2 regions of the Streptomyces sp. NPDC041970 genome follow, and region 2 is predicted to be linked to the other one. Evidence: riboswitches for the same ligand, from Rfam matches in the RefSeq annotation. Region 2 holds a riboswitch; the other holds the start of a gene.

Region 1 (5,715 bases), on a different contig from region 2:
CGACGGGTGGGCGTTCTCCCACTTCTTCGAGGGCCCCTACCTCGCCTCGACCGAGCTGGCCCTGCACCAGGCGGAGGCGTCGGCCGCCCCCTGCCAGGCGCGGTTGCTGTCCATCCCGGAGCTGTACATGCTCACCCTCTGGCTGCACGGCGACACCGGGGCGGACGCGGCCACGGGCGTCCTCGCGCCGACCGACGTCCTGGTGCCCCTGGCGCCGGCCCCACCGGGCATCACGGCCCACCGGCCGCACCGGGTCGCCGACCTGCTGCCCGTCATCTCGCTGCGCGTGGCCCCCGGCCCCCTGCTCAGATCCGCCTGACCCGCACCCCCGCGGCGAACCCGCCCCCGCGGCGATCCGCTCTCCGCGCCCATCGGGCCGACGGAGCGGACCACCGCGGGGGCGTTGTGCTGCCCACTCGGACTAGCCCGGTCCGACTACCCCGAACCACCCAAAGGGACAGTGCGGTCACGGTGAACCGTCCGCGCGGGTGACGCGTCATGGGAGGAGAACGGGAGCTCCGGCCAAATGCCTGCGGAATCACCTCCGGAGGGCAACACTGGGACCCGACCGACTGATACGGGGGGCGGCCGTGAACACGTCATCCAGCCGCGGAACATTCGATTCGACGCAGCGAAAGAACCCATCCATGTGCCAGCACCAGCCACCCTGTCCCACCGCCGACTCGCCCGACCGGGAGGCGGCCCGCCTGACGGCCCACCACCCCGAACAGGGCTGGAGCCTTCTGTGCAACGGCGTCCTGCTCTTCGAGGACACCGGCGAACTGCTGCCCGACGGGCAGATCATCGCTCCGCACCGCCCGTTGGCCGCCGGCCGCGTGGTGAAGGCCGCCTGACGGCGGTGCCACGAGCAGGGGCCGGCCCGGAGGGATCTCCGCACCGGCCCCGACGCATGTCCGGCGTACGCCGCCCGACGGCGTACGCCCGCGACAGGGTGGTTCAGTCGTCGTACGCGGTCAGCGGCGGGCAGGAGCAGACCAGGTTCCGGTCGCCGAAGGCGCCGTCGATCCGGCGCACCGGCGGCCAGTACTTGTCGGCGGCCGACACCCCGGCCGGGAAGACGGCCTCGCGGCGGCTGTAGCCGTGCTCCCAGTCGCCGCCCAGCGCGGCCGCGGTGTGCGGGGCGTTGCGCAGCGGGTTGTCGTCCGCGCTCCACTCGCCGGTGGCGACCTTCTCGATCTCCGCCCGGATGGCGATCATGGTGTCGCAGAACCGGTCCAGCTCCGCGAGGTCCTCGCTCTCCGTAGGCTCGATCATCAGGGTGCCGGCCACCGGGAACGACATGGTCGGCGAGTGGAAGCCGTAGTCGATCAGGCGCTTGGCGACGTCGTCGATGGAGACGCCGGTCGCCTTGGACAGCGGCCGCAGGTCCACGATGCACTCGTGCGCGACCAACCCGGCCGGGCCGGTGTAGAGGATCGGGAAGTGCGGCTCCAGCCGCTTGGCGACGTAGTTCGCGGCCAGCACGGCGACCTGCGTGGCGCGCTTGAGCCCTTCGCCGCCCATCAGCCGGACGTACGCCCACGAGATCGGCAGGATGCCCGCCGAGCCCCACGGCGCGGCCGAGATCGGGCCCACGCCGGTCTCCGGGCCCGCGGCCGGCTGGAGGGGGTGGTTGGGGAGGTACGGGGCGAGGTGGGCGCGGACGCCGACCGGGCCGACGCCGGGGCCGCCGCCGCCGTGCGGGATGCAGAACGTCTTGTGCAGGTTGAGGTGCGAGACGTCGCCGCCGAACTTGCCTGGCTTGGCGAGCCCGACCAGCGCGTTGAGGTTGGCGCCGTCGACGTAGACCTGGCCGCCCGCGTCGTGCACCTCGCCGCAGATGTCCGCCACGTGCTCCTCGAACACCCCGTGCGTGGACGGATAGGTGATCATGAGCACGGCCAGCTCGTCGCGGTACTGCTCGATCTTGGCCCGCAGGTCCGCGACGTCCACCTCGCCGTCGTCGGCGGTCTTCACCACGACGACCTTCATGCCCGCCATGACGGCGCTGGCGGCGTTGGTGCCGTGCGCGGAGGACGGGATGAGGCAGACGGTGCGCTGGTCGTCGCCGTTGGCCCGGTGGTACGCCCGGACGGCCAGCAGACCGGCGAACTCGCCCTGCGAACCGGCGTTGGGCTGGATGGAGACGGCGTCGTAGCCGGTGACCTCGGCCAGGCGCTCCTCCAGCTCGCGGATGAGCGTGAGGAAGCCCTGCGCCTGCTCGGCCGGGGCGAAGGGGTGCAGCGCGCCGAACTCGGGCCAGGTGATCGACTCCATCTCGGCGGTCGCGTTCAGCTTCATCGTGCAGGAGCCGAGCGGGATCATGCCCCGGTCCAGCGCGTAGTCCCGGTCGGCGAGCCTGCGCAGGTAGCGCAGCATCGCGGTCTCGGAGCGGTGCTGGTGGAAGACCGGGTGGGCCAGGATCTCGTCGTCGCGCAGCAGCCCCTCGGGCAGCGCGTCGGCGACCGTCCCGTCCAGCGCCTCGACGTCGCCGTCGGCGCCGAAGGCGGCCCACACGGCGGCGACGCGCTCACGGGTGGTCGTCTCGTCGCAGGCGATGGAGACGTGGTCGGCGTCGACGAGACGGATGTTGACCCCGCGCTCGCGGGCCTGAGCCACGGTGTCCGCGCCCCGGCCGGGGACCCGTACGGTCACGGTGTCGAAGAAGGCCTTGTGCACGACCTCCGCCCCGGCGGCGCGCAGCCCCTCGGCCAGGATCGCGGCGAAGCGGTGGGTGCGCCGGGCGATCGTGCGCAGCCCGTCGGGGCCGTGGTAGACGGCGTACATCCCGGCCATGACGGCGAGCAGGACCTGCGCGGTGCAGATGTTGCTGGTGGCCTTCTCACGGCGGATGTGCTGCTCGCGGGTCTGCAGGGCCAGGCGGTACGCCGTGTCGCCGTCCGCGTCGACGGAGACGCCGACCAGGCGGCCGGGCAGGCTGCGGGCGAACTTCTCGCGGACCGCCATGAAGCCGGCGTGCGGGCCGCCGAAGCCCATGGGGACGCCGAAGCGCTGGGTGGTGCCGACCGCGATGTCGGCGCCGAGCGCGCCGGGCGAGGCGAGGAGGGTCAGGGCCAGCAGGTCGGCGGCGACGGTGACGATCGCGCCCAGCTCGTGGGCCTGCTCGATGACGGGCTCGATGGCGCGCACGGCGCCGGACGCGCCCGGATACTGGAGCAGGACGCCGAAGACGCCGCGCTCGGCGATCTCGGCGGGGATCCCGTTGCTCAGGTCGGCGACGAGGACCTCGACGCCGGTGGGCTCGGCGCGGGTCTCGATCACCGCGACGGTCTGGGGCAGGGTGTCGGCGTCGACCAGGAACACGCCGTTCTTGACCTTGCCGACGCGCCGGGCGAGCGCCATCGCCTCGGCGGCCGCGGTGCCCTCGTCGAGCAGCGAGGCGCCGGAGGTGGGCAGCCCGGTCAGCTCGGCGACCATCGTCTGGAAGTTCAGCAGGGCCTCCAGGCGGCCCTGGGAGATCTCCGGCTGGTACGGCGTGTACGCCGTGTACCAGGCGGGGTTCTCCATCACGTTGCGCAGGATGACGGGCGGCGTGAAGGTGCCGTAGTAGCCGAGGCCGATCATCGGGGCGAGCACCTGGTTGCGGTCGGCCAGCGACCGCAGCTCGGCCAGCACCTCCGCCTCGGTGCGCGCGGCGGGGAGGTCCAGTGCCTCGGCGCTCCGGATCACGTCGGGCACCGCGGCGGCGGTCAGCTCGTCGAGGGAGCCGTAACCGACCTGGGCGAGCATCTTCGCCTGGGCCTCGGCGTCGGGCCCTATGTGGCGCTGCTCGAACGGAATGCCCTGCTCCAACTGGGAGAGCGGAGTGCGACGGGGGGTCATGGTGGAGGCCTCCTGGTCTTCACGACCTGCGAGGGGCACCACGGCGCGGGTGCCCGAACGGCCTCCCCCTCTGTCATCTCAACCTGAGAGCTTCACCGACCCGCCCCGAGGCGCGCCGGTTTTCACCGTCGGTGAGGGTCGGACCCGTCCCGGCCTGCGCCCGTACGGAACCGCCCTGCTTTCCAGAGTGACCTCGTCCGTGCGGTACGGGAGCCTGAGAGATTCCGGGGAGGAGTTGCTCCTTCGGCGCCTCCGGCACTCGCCGGAGGACTCTCCCGCACGGGGTCAGCAGCCGTGTCCCAGCCTACCAGCGGCCACCGGGCCGGAGCCCTCGAGTGGCCGACGCCGCCGATCTGCACTTGTGTGGTGCTGGTGGGCGTCAGGAACGCCCCGAGCAGCCGCGATCCGTGGGAGGAACCGTGCAGGCCGATATCGATCCGCGCCGACTGATCGGCCGCAAGGCGTTCGACCGCGAGGGCGTCAAGATCGGGACGGTGGACGAGGTCTATCTCGACGACGCGACGGGCGTGCCCGAGTGGGCGGCCGTGCGCACCGGACTGTTCAGCCGGGACGCCTTCGTGCCCCTGGAGCCCAGCGAGTTCGTCGAGGACGCCCTGCGGGTCCCCTTCGACCGCGCGCTGATCAGGGGCGCGCCGGACTTCGGCGTCGGCCGGCACCTCTCGCCCGACCAGGAACTGCGGCTCTACCGCCATTACGGGCTGGACTCGCCCCCCGCGGAGTCCGCGCCCGACCGCGACTTCGGCAGGCTGGCGGGCCAGGAGGAGTAGTCGGCCGGCTCGCGGACGAGCGGCAGCGGATCGGCCGGCCGCAGCAGCGGATCGTCGGTGCGGAAGGTGAGGACGCGGCCGGGCGCGCTCCACGGCTCCTCGAACCGCACGGTGACCCGGCCGACGCCGCTGCCCTGCACCCAGCCGTGCCCGTGCTCCTCGTGGTGCACGTCGTGGCCGGCGGGCCAGCGCCGGGCCGCGAGCGCTTCCGCGTCGTCCTGGTCGGACTCCTCGGCGGCGGGCTCGGCGCGCCCGCCGCCGGCGTCCGCGGGCGGCTGCGGCTCCCGCGACCGCCGCGCCAGCTCGCGGGCGTCGGCGGCCTGCGCGAAGAGGTCCTCCTGCGTGTAGTCGGCCAGGCCCGTGACGCCCACGCCGAGGAGCCGTACGCCCCCGGTGGTGTCGACGGACTCCAGAAGCCGCCCAGCGGCCTCACGGACCACCGTGGGGTCGTCCGTGGGGCCTCTGAGGGTCTCGGAGCGGGTCAGCGTGGAGAAGTCGTAGCGGCGCACCTTCAGCACCACCGTGCGCCCGGACCGGTCGGCGGCGCGCAGCCGCTCCACGCACCGCACCGCCAGCCGCTCCACCTCGGCCCGCACCCGCACCCGGTCGTGCAGGTCCACGTCGAAGGTGTCCTCCACCGACACGGACTTGGCGTCCCGCTCGGCGACCACCGGCCGGTCGTCGAGGCCCAGGGCCATCCGGTACAGCCCGTGGCCGTGGGCCTTGCCGACCAGGCGCACCAGCTCCGCCTCGCCGGCCTCGGCCAGGTCGTGGACGGTGGTCATCCCCGCGCGTCTGAGGTGGTCCCCGGTGGCCGGGCCGACCCCCGGCAGGACGCGGACGGACAGCGGCGCCAGCAGCGCGCGCTCGGTGCCCGGCTCGATGAGGGCCAGTCCGTCGGGCTTGGCCCGCTCGGAGGCGATCTTGGCGAGCATCTTGGACCCCGCCAACCCGACGGAGCCGCTGAGGCCCGTCACCGCGCGGATGGCCGCCCGCAGCCCCTCCCCCGTCGCACGGGCCGACGCGGCGTCGTCGGCCGCCCCGCCCGCCTCCAGGTCGACGAAGGCCTCGTCCAGGCTCAGCG
Region 2 (5,715 bases):
GGGACCACGTTGTAGAGCTTGCCGGAGAAGTTGATCTTCATGCCGTGGGTCAGGTGGCCGCCGTGGGCCAGGTTCAGGCCCATGATCGTGTCGCCCGGCTTCAGCAGCGCGAACATCGCGGCGGCGTTCGCCTGGGCGCCGGAGTGCGGCTGGACGTTCGCGGCCTCCGCGCCGAACAGGGCCTTGATCCGGTCGATCGCGATCTGCTCGACCACGTCGACGTGCTCGCAGCCGCCGTAGTAGCGGCGGCCGGGGTAGCCCTCGGCGTACTTGTTGGTGAGGACGGAGCCCTGCGCCTCCATGACCGCGACCGGGGCGAAGTTCTCCGAGGCGATCATCTCGAGGGTGGACTGCTGGCGGTGGAGCTCGGCGTCGACGGCGGCGGCGACGTCGGGGTCCAGCTCGTGGAGGGAGGAGTTCAGAAGCGACATCAGGGGGTCCCTTAAGGTCTCAGTTGCCGGAGAACGCGGTGTACTCGTCGGCGGAGAGCAGGTCGGCCGGCTCCTCCGCGACGCGCACCTTGAACAGCCAGCCGCCCTCGAAGGGAGCGGAGTTCACCAGCGAGGGGTCGTCCACGACGTCCTGGTTGGCCGCCGTGACCTCACCGGTCACCGGCGAGTACAGGTCGCTGACCGACTTGGTCGACTCCAGCTCGCCGCAGGTCTCGCCCGCGGTCACCGTGTCACCGACCTCCGGGAGCTGGGCGTAGACGACGTCGCCGAGGGCGTTGGCCGCGTACTCCGTGATGCCGATGGTCGCCACGCCGTCCTCGACGGCCGACAGCCACTCGTGCTCCTTGCTGTACCGAAGCTGCTGGGGGTTGCTCATGACCTGAATTCTCCTGTACGCGGGGGAGTGCTGATGGACGGTGGTCTTGCGGTGTGAGACGCGGGCGGGTCGCGTCCCGGCGCCGGGGACGTCCCGATCGTCCCGGAGCGTCACTTCCGGCGCTTGTAGAACGGCAGCGCGACGACGTCGTACGGCTCGTGCGTGCCGCGGATGTCCACGCCCACGCCCTCGGCCCCCGGCTCCGCGTGGGCCGCGTCCACGTACGCCATGGCGATCGGCTTGCCCAGGGTCGGGGAGGGGGCGCCGGAGGTGACCTCGCCGACCACCTTGCCGTCCACGACCACGGGGAAGCCCGCGCGCGGCACCCGGCGGCCCTGCGCGACCAGCCCCACCAGCCTGCGCGGCGGCGCGGTCTCGGCGCGCTCGGCGGCGGCCGCCAGCGCCTCGCGCCCCACGAAGTCGCCGTCCTTCTCGAACTTCACGACCCGGCCCAGACCGGCGTCGAAGGGGGTCAGCGCGGTCGTCAGCTCGTGCCCGTACAGCGGCATCCCCGCCTCCAGGCGCAGCGTGTCGCGGCAGGAGAGCCCGCAGGGGACCAGCCCGTGCGCGGAGCCGGCCTCGGTCAGCGCCCGCCAGAGCCGCTCGGCGTGCTCGGGGGCGACGAACAGCTCGAAGCCGTCCTCGCCGGTGTAGCCGGTACGGGCGATCAGCGCCGGGACCCCGGCGACGTCGCCCGGCAGGCCCGCGTAGTACTTCAGCCCGTCCAGGTCGGCGTCGGTGACGGCCTTCATGACGGCGGGGGACGCCGGGCCCTGCACGGCGAGCAGCGCGTACGCGTCGCGGTCGTCGCGCACCTCGGCGTCGAAGCCCTCGGCGCGGGCGGTGAGCGCGTCCAGCACGATCCCCGCGTTGCCCGCGTTGGCGACGACCATGAAGGCGGGGGCGCCGGACTCGTCCAGCCGGTAGACGATCAGGTCGTCCAGGATGCCGCCGTCCTCCTGGACGATCATCGTGTACCGGGCCCGGCCGTCGCCGACGGTGGAGATGTTCCCCACCAGCGCGAAGTCCAGGAAGGCCGTGGCCTCGGGCCCGGTGACGGAGATCTCGCCCATGTGGGACAGGTCGAAGAGGCCGGCGCGGGTGCGCACGGCCTGGTGCTCCTCGCGCTCGCTGGCGTACCGCAGGGGCATGTCCCAGCCCGCGAAGTCGGTCATGGTGGCGCCGAGCGAGCGGTGCAGCGCGTCGAGGGCTGTGCGGCGGGGGGCAGGACTCATGGGTACGGCTCCAGGACATGACGACGGCAGGGACGGACCCTCCCCATCTGTCATCGGAACCTGAGAGGTTCGCCGGACGCCCCTGGCGGGGTATGCCCCATCTCGCGGGGCGCGGCTTGCACCTTGGGTGGAGCCGCCGGGCGGCTCGCTTTTCAGATCTGCCTCATCCACGCGGTACGGGGCCTGAGAGATTCAAGGGAGGATCTTGCTCCTTCGGCGCCCGGCCCACCTGGGGCCGGAACTCTCCCGCGCGGATTCGAACGGCCGGTATGCAGTTGGCGGCCTCATCATCGCACGGGCCGGGAGAGAGTGGGGCGTGCGGTCCCCGCGCGGGCGGCGGCGGCGCGGCCGGTTGTGCCGTATTACCTTTTCTTTACACTCAGGGGCAGACGTGGGTGTCCCGACGGCAGGGGGATGGGCGATGACATCGCAGCGGTCGGTGCCGATCGCGGGGGTCGCGCACGGCGCGGTGCCCGCACAGTCCGGCGCACCCGCGCAGGAGCTGCCGACGGCCCGTGCGCCGGTGGTACGCGATCTGCGCGGGCTCACCGGGCCGGCGCCGCGCAGCCTCGACTTCGCCGCCGGCGACATCGTGGTGGTCTCCGGCCTCCCCGGCAGCGGGAAGTCCACCCTGATCCGGCGCACGGTCACGGGCCGCGCCATCGACTCCCAGAACACCCGCGACCGCTGGGCCGCCGCCCTGCCCCGCTTACTCCCCTACGCCCTCTACCGCCCCCTGGCCCGCGCCGCCCACTACCTCGGCCTCTGGAAGGCGGTGCGCTCCGGCGAATCCGTCGTCGTGCACGACTGCGGCACCCAGGCCTGGGTGCGCCGCCGGCTCGCCCGGCACGCCGCGCGCCGGGGCCGCGCCCTCCACCTGGTCCTGCTCGACGTGGCCCCCGAGGTGGCCCGCCAGGGGCAGCGCGAGCGCGGCCGCGGCGTCTCCGGCTACGCCTTCGCCCGCCACCGGCAGGCGGTGGCCCGGCTGATCCGCGCCACCGAACAGGGCCTGCTGCCGCCCGGCTGCGCCTCGGCGGTGCTCCTCGACCGCGAGGCCGCGGGCGCGCTCCGCCGGATCTCCTTCCCGGACACCGGGGCCCGCGCGGCCCGCGCCGGTTAGGGTGCTGGCCACGGAGCGAGGCCGCCAGTGGGCCGAGACGGTGAAGAGAGGGCACAGAGGCAGTGGACATTCCGGCACCCGCCCAGGCGCACCCCCCGCAGGGGTGGCCCGCCAACGAGCTCGAAGAGGTGCTGAGCGCCTCGCTCGGCGTCCCCGAAGCGGGCGGCCGACTCGTCGAAGTGCTCGGCCGCAGCTCCGTGTGGGTGCCGCTGCCGGGCGGCGGCGGCCCCACCAGCGCCGACCTCGACGTGCCGATGATGGAGATCGACGGCGCGGCCTACGTCCCCGTCTTCAGCTCCGAGGGCCAGTTCCTGAGCTGCGTCGGCAGCCACATGTCCTTCGCCGTCGCGCCCGCCCGCGACTTCGCGCGGGGGCTGCCCCCGCAGCTCGGCATCGCCGTGAATCCGGGCGGCGCGGTGGGGATGCCGCTGCCGCCGCCCGCCGTCGCCGAGCTGTGCCGGGCCGGGCGCACCGCCCTGGAGGGCGCCGCCGGCGGCGGCCGGGTCCGGCTGTTCGAGCCGGACTGGCAGCAGGACCCCCTGGACTTCCTCGCCGTCGTCTCCGAGGAGTTCGAGGCCATCGGCGTCGTGGGCGCCGCCCGCCGGACGCTGGCCAGCATCGAGGGCGGCGACCCCGTCCTCTTCGTCGGCGTCGAGTTCACCGCCTGGGACGGCGCCGGGCAGCACCTCCCCATGGACGCCCTGGGCCGGGCGCTCGGCCGGATGCCGGCGCCCTGGCCGGTCAACCTCGTCCTCCTCGACCTGGCCGACGACCTCGTCGGCGACTGGATGCGGGAGAAGGTCCGGCCGTTCTACCGGCGCGAGGGCCGCTGACCGTGCCGGGCCCCGGCGGGACGCCGGTGTCAGAGGCGGCGCATAAGCTGGTCGTCGGCGAGGCCGCTCCCGTGCGCCGGGGAGCGGTGGCGCGAATCCGACGGATCGACGAGGGGCGGGACCCAGGGTGAGTGCGTCAGGCACCGCGGCGGCCGGGCAGGTCGAGCACATGCTGCGCCAGGTGACCCCCGGGCGTTACGACGCCTACGAGGCGCTGCTCGCCGCGCTCGCCGACAGCCATGTCTGGATGCTGCTCTGGCACGGCTCCGCCGGCTCGCCGGACGCCCAGTACGGGAACATGGAGATCGACGGCCTGGGCTACGCCCCGTGCGTCACCTCCGCCCAGGAGCTGTCCGCCAGCGGCTGGAACCGGGCCCACGAGCTGGTCACCGGGCGGGAGATCGCCCGCACCCTCTTCCCCGACCGCTGGGGCATCTGGCTCAACCCGCACGCCCCCGGCGGCGGCGTCGGCATCCCCTGGCTCGACCTGCGCCGCATCGCCACCGGCCTCGACCGGCTGCCCGCCGGCCCGCTCCGGCTCTCCGAGCCCGCCATCGAGCTCCCGCAGTTCTACGCCCTGCTCACCCAGAACGCCCACCGCACCCCCGCCGTCCGCTCCCTGCGGCGCGCCTGGGTCCACCCCGCGGTCGGCGTCCCGTATCTGGCCATCGGCCTCGACCTCTACGACACCGGCCGCGCCGCCGTCGAGACGGTGCGCGCGATGATGCGGGAGTCGGTCGGCGCGGTCCCCGAGGGGCTGCCCGTCTCCACCGTCGCCATGTCCGACGAGTACGACCCGGTCGCGCTGTGGCTGCGCGCCAACGCCCGCCCGTTCTACGACCGCGAGGCGCACGCCCCGATGGGCCCGCCGCCCCCCATCTCCGCTCCCGGTTACGGATATCCACCGCAGCGTCACTGAACTGCGGGCGATGTCCGCCTTGTTGGGCTCCCGCGTAGGGATGTCCCGTAACCAGCCGGTTTGTTGACCGTCCGGGTCTCGACTAGGTCTCACCGCTATCCGGACTGTTCTCTTGCGGTGCACCCCGTCTGTAGTGTGCGGCCATCAAACCTCGTTAGATGGCGAACCAGGGATGGACCCATGCGCATACACAAGTCCCGGACCGTCCGGGCGATCACGACAGCGGTCGCTGTCGGCCTGATCGCCACGGGCTGTTCCAGCGAGCGGGACGCGGGCGGCTCCAAGGGGGGCGACAAGGACACCTTCGTCTTCGCGGGCGCCGGTGACCCCGGTTCGCTCGACCCGGCCCTCGCGAGCGACGGCGAGACGTTCCGCGTCACCCGCCAGGCGTTCGAAGCCCTCCTGGAGCACGAGTCCGGCGGCAGCAAGCTGGTCGGCGGCCTCGCCGAGAAGTGGTCCAGCGACCCGGCCGGCAAGGTCTGGACGTTCAACCTGCGCCAGGGCGTGAAGTTCCACGACGGCGAGGCGTTCAACGCCGCCGCGGTGTGCGCGAACTACGACCACTGGTTCAACTGGAAGGGCACGTACCAGTCCAGCGCGGTCTCCTACTACTGGCAGACCATCATGGGCGGGTTCGCGAAGAACGAGGACGCCGAGGCGCCCAAGCCCAACTACAAGTCCTGCACCGCCAAGGACGAGAACACGGCCGTCATCGAGGTGAACGAGCCCTCGGCGAACCTGCCCGGCGGCTTCTCCCTCCAGGCGCTGGCGATCCACTCG

What was found. Region 2 has a riboswitch for glycine ahead of gcvT (glycine cleavage system aminomethyltransferase GcvT). Riboswitches for the same ligand answer to the same signal wherever they lie in the genome.
Region 1: linked by a shared signal. The riboswitch ahead of gcvP (aminomethyl-transferring glycine dehydrogenase) and the one ahead of gcvT (glycine cleavage system aminomethyltransferase GcvT) in region 2 are both predicted to bind glycine.

What each region holds. Positions count from the first base shown of each region.
Region 1 covers NZ_JBVJCD010000008.1:9,271-14,985, reverse strand. The annotation lists gene ACZ6EJ_RS06560 (hypothetical protein) at 1-319, shown strand, start outside; gene ACZ6EJ_RS06555 (DUF5999 family protein) at 648-854, shown strand; gene gcvP (aminomethyl-transferring glycine dehydrogenase) at 958-3,843, opposite strand; glycine riboswitch at 4,036-4,131, opposite strand; gene ACZ6EJ_RS06545 (PRC-barrel domain-containing protein) at 4,263-4,631, shown strand; gene ACZ6EJ_RS06540 (DNA polymerase IV) at 4,556-5,715, opposite strand, start outside.
Region 2 covers NZ_JBVJCD010000014.1:39,487-45,201, forward strand. The annotation lists gene glyA (serine hydroxymethyltransferase) at 1-431, opposite strand, end outside; gene gcvH (glycine cleavage system protein GcvH) at 451-828, opposite strand; gene gcvT (glycine cleavage system aminomethyltransferase GcvT) at 939-2,063, opposite strand; glycine riboswitch at 2,226-2,322, opposite strand; gene ACZ6EJ_RS10430 (AAA family ATPase) at 2,485-3,183, shown strand; gene ACZ6EJ_RS10435 (enhanced serine sensitivity protein SseB) at 3,246-4,016, shown strand; gene ACZ6EJ_RS10440 (enhanced serine sensitivity protein SseB C-terminal domain-containing protein) at 4,144-4,935, shown strand; gene ACZ6EJ_RS10445 (ABC transporter substrate-binding protein) at 5,116-5,715, shown strand, end outside.